DNA from 2 places in the Azoarcus olearius genome. Region 2 is predicted to be linked to the other one. Evidence: predicted binding sites of a transcription regulator. Region 2 holds the regulator's gene; the other holds the start of a gene.

Region 1 (4,680 bases), 1.1 Mb from region 2:
CGCACTCGACCCGCTCGCGGTGCCGGCGGTGACCTGCCCCACGCCGGACGGCATCGACCCGCAGCAACTGGTCGATGTCTTCCATACGCTGCGCAGCTGCGGCGACTTCGTCGGGCTGGAGATCGTCGAATACCGCCCCGACCTCGACCCCGACGGCCACTCCGCCGCGCTCACCGCGCGCCTCGTCGCCGCCGCGCTCGGCCCGGCGACCTACTGGCTGCGCGAGAAGGAGCGCCGCTTCGGCGCCACCAACTACGCGCCGATGCCGGTGGTGTTCCACCGCGGCGAAGGCGTATGGCTGTGGGACGTCGAGGGCACGCGCTACCTCGACATGATGAGCGCCTATTCGGCGGTCAGCTTCGGCCACGCCAACCCGCGCCTGCTGCGCGCGCTGCAGGACCAGGCGCAGTTGCTGACGCTGACTTCGCGCTCGTTCTCCAACGACCGCCTGCCGCTGCTGCTGGAAAGGCTGTGCTCGCTGCTCGGCTTCGAGCGCGCGCTGCCGGTCAATACCGGGCTGGAGGCGGTGGAAACCGCGCTGAAGGCGGCGCGCAAATGGGCTTACATCGTCAAGGGCGTGCCGCCCGACCGGGCCGAGATCATCGCCTGCGAGGGCAATTTCCACGGCCGCTCGATCACCATCGTCGGGCTTTCTTCGAAGGAGCAGTACCGCGACGGCTTCGGCCCCTTCCCGCCCGGGCTGCGGCGGGTGCCGTTCGGCGACCCGACCGCACTCGAAGCGGCGATCACCCCCCACACCGCGGCCTTCCTGGTCGAACCCATCCAGGGCGAAGGCGGCATCATCGTGCCGCCGCCGGGGTATCTGGCCCACTGCGCCGAAATCTGCCGCCGCCACAACGTGCTGCTGATCGCCGACGAGGTGCAGACCGGCCTTGGCCGCACCGGCCGCCTGCTCGCCTGCGACCACGACGGCGTGCGGCCCGACGGGCTGATCCTGGGCAAGGCGCTGGGCGGTGGGCTATTGCCGGTGTCGGCCTTCCTGGCCGACCGCGAGGTGATGGACGTGTTCCGCCCCGGCGACCACGGCTCCACCTTCGGCGGCAACCCGCTGGGCGCCGCGGTGGCGCTGGAAGTGCTCGACCTGCTCGCCGAAACCCGGCCGTGGGAAGCCGCCGAGCGCCTCGGCCGGCGCCTGCGCGCGGAGCTGGAAGCCGCCGAGCTGCCCTGCGTGCGCGAAGTGCGCGGGCGCGGGCTGCTGATCGGGGTGGCGCTGGACCCGGTGAAGGCGCCCGCGCAGCTGGTTGCCGAGTTGCTGCTGGCGCGCGGCATCGCCACCCGCGACACCAATGGCAACGTGATCCGGCTGGCGCCGCCGCTGACCATCGACGAAGGCACGCTGGACCGCGCCGCCGCGATCATCATCGACACCCTCAACCCGCTAGGCCGCTGAGCGCTGCCACCCGCTGTCGCACAGCTGACAATTCCACCCTCATATGCGCTGCCGGACGCACCACCACGGTGCGCCGGCTGCGCCATATTGTTCCGCCCAATCAGGTGCTTAGAGGCGATTTTTCGGGCTGCCGGCACGATTCGTTGTTACACTGCCGCGCTCCGGAACCCGCCGGCCCCGCGCCGGAAAGCTCGCCATGCTGATCGGCTTCGTCACCGCCTACCTCGTCCTCTCCATCGCCATCGGCCTGTACGCCGCCACGCGGGTCAAGAACTCCACCGACTATGTCGCCGCCGGCCGCAACCTGCCGCTGTACATCGTCACCGCCACGGTGTTCGCCACCTGGTTCGGCTCCGAAACCGTGCTCGGCATCTCAGCCACCTTCATCGACGAAGGCTTGCGCGGGCTGTGGTCCGACCCCTTTGGCGCCTCGCTGTGCCTGATCCTGGCGGGCCTGTTCTTCGCCCGCCCGCTGTACCGCATGAACCTGCTGACGCTGGGCGACTACTACCGCACACGCTACGGCCGCACGGTGGAAGTGCTGTGCTCGCTGGCGATCGTGGTGTCCTACCTCGGCTGGGTGTCGGCGCAGATCAGTGCGCTCGGGCTGGTGTTCAACATCCTGTCCGAAGGATCGATCTCCGCCGAAACCGGCATGCTGGTCGGCGCGGGCATCGTGCTGGCCTACACCCTGTTCGGCGGCATGTGGTCGGTGGCACTGACCGACTTCATGCAGATGGCGATCATCATCGTCGGCCTCGCCTACATCGCTTGGCTGGTGGGCGACATGGCGGGTGGTGTGGGCGCGGTGGTCGCCCACACCGACGAGGCCGGCAAGCTCAACTTCCTGCCCGCCTTCGACGCCAAGGACATCATCGCCTTCACTGCCGGCATCCTGACCATGGGCTTCGGCTCCATCCCGCAGCAGGACGTGTTCCAGCGCTTCAACGCCGCGCGTAACGAGCGCATCGCGGTGCAGGGCACGCTGCTCGGCGGCAGCGGGTATTTCCTGTTCGCCTTCATCCCGCTGTTCATCGCCTACTCCGCCACGCTGATCGACCCCGCGCTGGTAGCCAACTACCAGGAAAGCGACAGCCAACAGATCCTGCCCCAGCTGATCCTGGAGCACACGCCCCTGTTCGCGCAGGTGCTGTTCTTCGGCGCGCTGCTGTCCGCGATCATGAGTACCGCGTCGGGCACGCTGCTGGCGCCCTCGGTGACCTTCTCCGAGAACATTCTGCGCAGCACCTTCCGCGGCATGAACGACCGCCAGTTCCTGGTGATGACTCGCGTCGTCGTCGTGCTGTTCGCGCTGCTGGTCACCTGGTACGCGATCCACACGGACGAGAGCATCCACGGGATGGTGGAGAACGCCTACAAGGTCACGCTGGCCACCGCCTTCGTGCCGCTCGCCTTCGGCCTGTACTGGAAGCGCGCGAGCACCCAGGGCGCGCTGGTATCGATCGTGGCGGGCCTGGCGGTGTGGGTGCTGCTGGAGATCGTCGCCCCCGAGGCCGACGTGCCGCCGCACTTTGCCGGCATGCTGGCCGGCGTGGTCGGCATGGTGGTGGGCTCGCTCGCGCCGCAGACCCTGGTGCGCCAAAGCCACGGCCACAGCGCGCACCTCAACATCGGGGCGCACCCGCAGTCGCGCAACTGAGCGCGCCCCTTGGGCACGGAAGGCCGGGCCAAGCCCGGCCTTTTTCGTTCACGGCTGCGGCGCCCTCCCCTTGCATGAGGGTGGAATCGGCGCCGGCGCCGCCACCCCACCTTTGACCCGTGTCAAAGCACGGCTCGCGCCCGCGCACTAAGGTGGCGCCGCTCCGCCCCCGGGCCTTCGCGACGACCCCATGACCTCCTCCCAGCGCATCGAACTCGTCTGCCCCGCCGGCTCGCTGCCGGCGCTCAAGACGGCCATCGACCACGGCGCCGACTGCGTCTATCTCGGCTTCAAGGACGCCACCAACGCACGCAACTTCACCGGGCTCAACTTCGATCCGGCGCAGATGCGCGAAGGCATCGCCTACGCCCATGCGCGCCGGCGCAAGGTGCTGCTGGCGCTCAACACCTACCCCCAGACCGCCAACTGGGCGGGCTGGACCGCCGCGGTAGACCGCGCCGCCGAATTCGGTATCGACGCGGTGATCCTCGCCGACCCCGGCCTGATGGCCTACGCGGCCAAGACCCATCCGCAACTGCGGCTGCACCTCTCGGTACAGGGTTCGGCCACCAGCTACGAGGCGATCAACTTCTATCACGAGCGCTTCGGCATCCAGCGCGCGGTGCTGCCGCGGGTGCTGTCGATGGCGCAGGTCGAGCAGGTGGTCGGCCGCACGCCGGTGGAAATCGAGGTCTTCGGCTTCGGCGGCCTGTGCGTGATGGTGGAAGGCCGCTGCGCGCTCTCCGCCTATGCCACCGGCGAATCGCCCAACTGCAACGGCGCCTGCTCGCCGGGCAAGCACGTGCGCTGGGAACAGACGCCGCAGGGCATGGAGACGCGGCTCAACGGCATCCTGATCGACCGCTTCGGCGAACACGAGCGCGCCGGCTACCCGACGCTGTGCAAGGGCCGCTTCGAGGTGAACGACGAGACCTACTACGCAATCGAGGAGCCGACCAGCCTCAACACCCTGGAGATGCTGCCGGAACTCGCCCGCGTCGGCGTCGCCGCGATCAAGATCGAGGGCCGCCAACGCAGCCCGGCCTACGTCGCCCAGGTCACCAAGGTGTGGCGCGCCGCGCTCGACCGCGTCGCCGTCGACCCCGCCGGCTTCCATGCGCTGCCCGCGTGGATGGCCGAACTCAACAAGGTCTCCGAAGGCCAGAGCCACACCCTCGGCGCCTACTACCGCCCCTGGAAATGAGGATGCAGACCGCCATGAAGCTGTCCCTCGGCCCCCTGCTCTACTACTGGCCGCGCCAGAGCGTGCTCGACTTCTACGCGGAGATCGCCGACAGCCCGGTCGACATCGTCCATCTCGGCGAAACCGTGTGCTCGCGCCGCCACGAACTGCGCCTGGACGACTGGATCGAGGTCGCGGCGATGCTGGCCGATGCCGGCAAGGAGGCGGTGCTGTCCTCGCAGTCGCTGATCGAATCGGAATCCGACCTCAAGACCCTGCGCCGCGTCGTCGGCCAGCAGCGCTTCCGCGTCGAAGCCAACGACATGGCGGCGGTGCGCCTGCTCGCCGAAGCCGGCCGCCGCGACTGGATCGCCGGGCCCACGCTGAATGTCTTCAACCCGCACACGCTCGGCCTGCTGGTCGAGG
Region 2 (4,680 bases):
ATCAGGGCGCCTTCGCCGTAGATCGGCATCGGGAAGTCCGGTTGAGCGTAGAAGAACGTGATGCGGGCCGAGGCGTCGCGTGCGAAGGATACCGCCCGAGCCACCGTACTCTCCGACAAGGCTGACCCGTCCGTCGGTACCAGAATGTGCTTGAACATTGCGCACCTCCCTTGGTTGATGCGTTTATTTTCAATACCCGACCCGATTATAGCTCCCGGCGGGAGTGGGTCTGGATGATGAAGGTCAACGTGGAGGCCGGGAAGGGAGGGGATGATCTGCGTGGGAACCTCCGCGTACCGTGGGAGTCATCACCGACGATGTTGGTTGGGCTGCCGTGGCAAAATGGAAAAGCCCCTGTCATTTCGAAGCTTGGAGACGTGATGAACAAGAGCGAGCGACTCGACCCAGGTCAAACCGTAAAGCGTTCGATCAAGCAACTGCACGAAGCGGTCGAGGGGTCCTTCGATCCGCTCGGGATGGCGGCGCCTATCATTCACGCCCAGCTGGCTTGGGCTGCGCATCCGCAGGAGCTGGCAGATCGTCTTCTGCGTCTTTCCTCCGACCTGTGGCGTCTGCAATGGCATTCCTGGAACCGGGTTCTCGGCCTCGACAGCGAAGATCCGGTGCGGCCGAATCCGGACGATGCGCGTTTTGCCGATCCGGTCTGGACTGAGTCGCCGACCTGGGATCTCACCAAAGAGTGGTATCTGGCGCTGACTCACCACGTCCAGGACATGCTCTATGACACGCCGGGTCTGACGGGGAAGGAGCGGCGGCGGGCGGCGTTCTGGTGGCGGAAATGGCTGAATGCGGTCGCGCCGACCAATTTCTTCTGGACGAATCCGGTCGCAGTGCGAAAGGCGTGGGAAACGAAGGGTGAGAGCCTGGTCCGCGGGTTCGGCAATTTCCTCGACGACGTTCGCGCGGGTGAAGTGCGGATGACTCGTCCCGATGACTTCGAGGTGGGCAAGAACCTGGCGACGACGCCCGGCGCGGTCGTGTTCAGGAACGACCTCTTGGAGGTGATTCATTACCAACCCACTCGTCCGCAAGTGCACCGCGATCCGGTCGTCATCGTCACTCCGTGGATCAACAAGTTCTACATCCTCGATCTCGTTCCGAAGAAGAGCCTGATTCGTTACCTGCTCGAACAGGGACTGGACGTATTCATTACAAGCTGGAAGAACCCTGACGCCTCGATGCGGGATGTGACGTTCGACGACTACGTCACACGCGGGGTGCACGCCGCGGTAGAGACGGCGCGAGGGCTCGCAGGCGCCGAGAAGGTGCATGCGGTGGGGTACTGCATCGGTGGCACTGCCCTCAGCATGTACATGGCGTGGGCCAATCGCCACTTTCCGGCCGAAGCGGTTCCGGTGGCAGACTGGACCGTCTTTACCACGCTCGTCGATTTTCAGAAGCCGGGCGACATCGAGGTGTTCATCGACGAGTCGAGCATCCGCTACCTGACCGGAAACATGGCCCGAACCGGTTATCTGGAAGGCAAGGAGATGGCATCCGCTTTCCGCCTGCTGCGTTCGAACAGTCTCATATGGCACTACGTAGTCCACGGCTGGCTGTATGGCGAAACACCGGCCTCGTTCGACGTGCTGTACTGGAACATGGACGCGACGCGGATGCCCTATGCGATGCACTCCTGGTATCTCAGGGAGCTGTATCTGCACAACAGGTTGATTCAGAAGGACGCGCTGGTGGTGGCAGGCGAACCGCTCGACCTCGCTGCGATCTCGCAACCGCTGTACGCCGTCGCGGCGGAGGATGATCACATCGCTCCGTGGGGGCAGACCTTCCGCATCAATAATTTTGTAACCGGCCCAAAGCGCTACGTGCTATCGAGTTCGGGGCACATCCTCGGCATCGTCAACCCGGTCGTTCAGCCGCCCAAGCGAAACTATCGCGCAGCCGAAGCGCATCGCTCGGAATCGGCTGAGGCATGGTTGGACCGGGCCGAACGCCACGAGGGGAGTTGGTGGGAGGACTGGATGCAGTGGTTGAAGCCGCGGGCGGGCGAACTGGTCGACGCGCGACCGGTCGCCAATGCTGCCTTTCCGGCTTTGGCGCCGGCGCCAGGAACCTACGTGCTGGAAAAATAGCGGTGAAGTGGGGCGGGAGGAACTAGCGACACGCAGGTTGGTGTTGTATCAGCTTCTTCAGGCCCCCGCTGTCGAGAATCCGGATGTGCTTCTGCTGCACCGTGACTAGGCCTTCCTCCTGGAAGCGGGAGAACGCGCGGGAGACGGTTTCGAGCTTCAGCCCCAGGTAGGAGCCGATCTCCTCCCGCGTCATGCGCAGGTGAAACTCCGCCGCAGAAAAACCGCGTGCGGTGAAGCGCTGGGACATGTTCAGCAAGAATGCAGCCAGCCTTTCCTCGGCGCGCATGGAGCCGAGAAGCATCATCACGCCGTGGTCGCGAACGATCTCACGACTCATCACCTTGTGAAACTGATGCTGCAGGCCTTCGACCTCGCGCGACAGTTCTTCCAGCTTGCCGTAGGCAATGACGCAGACTTCGCTGTCCTCCAGCGCAATCGCGTTGCAGGAATGAACCTCGCTGCTGATGCCGTCCAGGCCGAGGATCTCGCCGGTCATCTGGAAGCCGGTGACCTGGTCCCGCCCATCCTCGAGGAGGACGTCGGTCTTGAATGAGCCCGTGCGGATCGCGTAGATTGCTTCGAAAGGGTCGCCGGCCCGGTACAGGTGCTGCTGACGCTTGATCTTGCGGCGCGCACCTACCAGCTCGTCGAGACGGTCGATTTCATTTTCGCTCATCCCGAAGGGAAGGCAGAGTTCGACGAGATTGCACTGCGAACACGCCGTCTTCAGTCCGGCAACCGTAATCGGCACCGCCTTCATTTGCACGATAAACTTGCTCCGAATCCGCAGGAGATTGGCCGCGTTGATCCATGTCAACCACATCGAGCCGGCTTTCTGCGATCGTTTGGTACGCCCAGCAACAGCACACCCATGAACGCCCAGCCAGATCTCATCTTCGATCCGCAACTCATCCGTCGCTTCGATGTGAACGGTCCCCGTTACACATCGTACCCCACGGCAGACCGATTCGTTGAGGCATTCGACGCCAACGCATTGCAGGATTGGCTTGCCAAGCGCGCCGTCGGCGGGGTGAGTCGGCCGCTGTCATTATACTTCCACATCCCGTTCTGCAATACGATCTGCTACTACTGCGCCTGCAACAAGATCATCACCAAGGATCATGGGCGCTCTGCCAAGTATCTGAAATACCTTGAGAAAGAGATCGAGATGCAGGTTGCTGCGCTCGGAGGAAGCCGGCAGGTCACGCAGCTTCACCTTGGCGGCGGAACGCCCACCTTCCTGTCGCACGAGGAAATGCATCAGCTGATGGACGCGGTGCGGCGCTTCTTCAACCTGGCCCCGAACGGCGAGTATTCGATCGAGGTCGATCCGCGCAAGGTCGATTTCGATACGGTGGAAATGCTCGCCAATCTCGGTTTCAACCGGATGAGCGTCGGAGTGCAGGATTTCTCCGATGATGTGCAGCGCGCGGTGAACCGCGTGCAGAGCGTCGAAGAGACCCGGTTGGTGATCGACGCGGCGCGCGCCACCGGCTTCAAGTCGGTCAGCCTCGATCTGATCTACGGCCTGCCCAAGCAAAACGTCATCAGCTTCAATCGCACGCTGGAGCAGGTCCTCGACATTTCGCCGGACCGCATCTCCCTCTACAGCTACGCGCACTTGCCCGGATTGTTCAAACCGCAGCGCCGCATCCTGCAAAGCGACATGCCGACGCCGGAAGCCAAGCTGCAGATTCTGCAACTGGCGATTCGCCGCCTCACCGAAGCCGGTTACGTGTACATCGGCATGGATCATTTCGCCAAGCCGGACGACGAACTGACGGTGGCCCAGCGGCAAGGGCGTCTGCACCGCAACTTCCAGGGCTACTCCACGCAGGCCGAATGCGATCTGCTGGCGTTCGGTGTCTCGGCGATCGGCAAGGTTGGCGCGGCTTACGCGCAGAACGTGAAGACGCTCGACGAATACTACGACGCGCTCGATCGCGACCAGTTGCCGGTGCTGCGCGGCGTGGAGCTGACCGCCGACGATCTGTTGCGGCGTTCGGTAATCCAGGCCCTGATGTGCCACTTCGAGTTGTCGATGCAGTCGATCGAGATCGCCCACCTCATCGACTTCCGCGACTACTTTGCGGCTGAACTCGCCGACCTTGCGGAAATGCAGGCTGCGGGCCTTCTGGAGATCGACGGTGACTGGATTACCGTGCTCCCCGCCGGCCGGATGCTGGTCCGCGGTATCGCAATGGTGTTCGACCGCTATCTACGCGCCGACCGTGAGCGGGCACGCTACTCGAAGGTGATCTGAGCTTCTGGTGGGTGAAGCGGGGGCGTAAGATGCAGGGTTTCCATCTTCGGCAGTGCCGTCCCGGCAACGCGGCGGTCCGTGTCCAGCATGCCTGAGTCCGGCTATCTCGCCGTCTTCCTGATCGGCCTTCTCGGCGGTACCCACTGCGTCAGCATGTGTGGCGGAATCGTCGGCGCGCTCAGCGTCCAGAAGATGCAGGGTCCGCACGACGCCGCCCGGCAGTGGCCCCTGCATCTCGCCTACAACCTCGGCCGTATCGGCACCTATACCGGGATGGGGGCGCTGCTCGGCGCACTCGGTTCG

The links. The regulator FNR, encoded in region 2, switches genes on or off when oxygen is low (the NO sensors DNR and NnrR bind a similar motif). The targets are predictions, from matches to a motif close to TTGANCTAGNTCAA.
Region 1: the regulator FNR is predicted to act here: its motif matches at 3,184-3,197, upstream of ubiU (ubiquinone anaerobic biosynthesis protein UbiU).

The regions. Positions count from the first base shown of each region.
Region 1 is NZ_CP016210.1:409,125-413,804, reverse strand. Features, by position in the region: gene rocD (ornithine--oxo-acid transaminase) at 1-1,411, shown strand, start outside; gene dqs_RS01910 (high affinity choline transporter 1) at 1,608-3,071, shown strand; gene ubiU (ubiquinone anaerobic biosynthesis protein UbiU) at 3,262-4,275, shown strand; gene dqs_RS01900 (U32 family peptidase) at 4,290-4,680, shown strand, end outside.
Region 2 is NZ_CP016210.1:1,552,307-1,556,986, forward strand. Features, by position in the region: gene dqs_RS07215 (universal stress protein) at 1-158, opposite strand, end outside; gene dqs_RS07220 (PHA/PHB synthase family protein) at 477-2,114, shown strand; gene fnr (fumarate/nitrate reduction transcriptional regulator Fnr) at 2,137-2,874, opposite strand; gene hemN (oxygen-independent coproporphyrinogen III oxidase) at 2,986-4,377, shown strand; gene dqs_RS07235 (sulfite exporter TauE/SafE family protein) at 4,465-4,680, shown strand, end outside.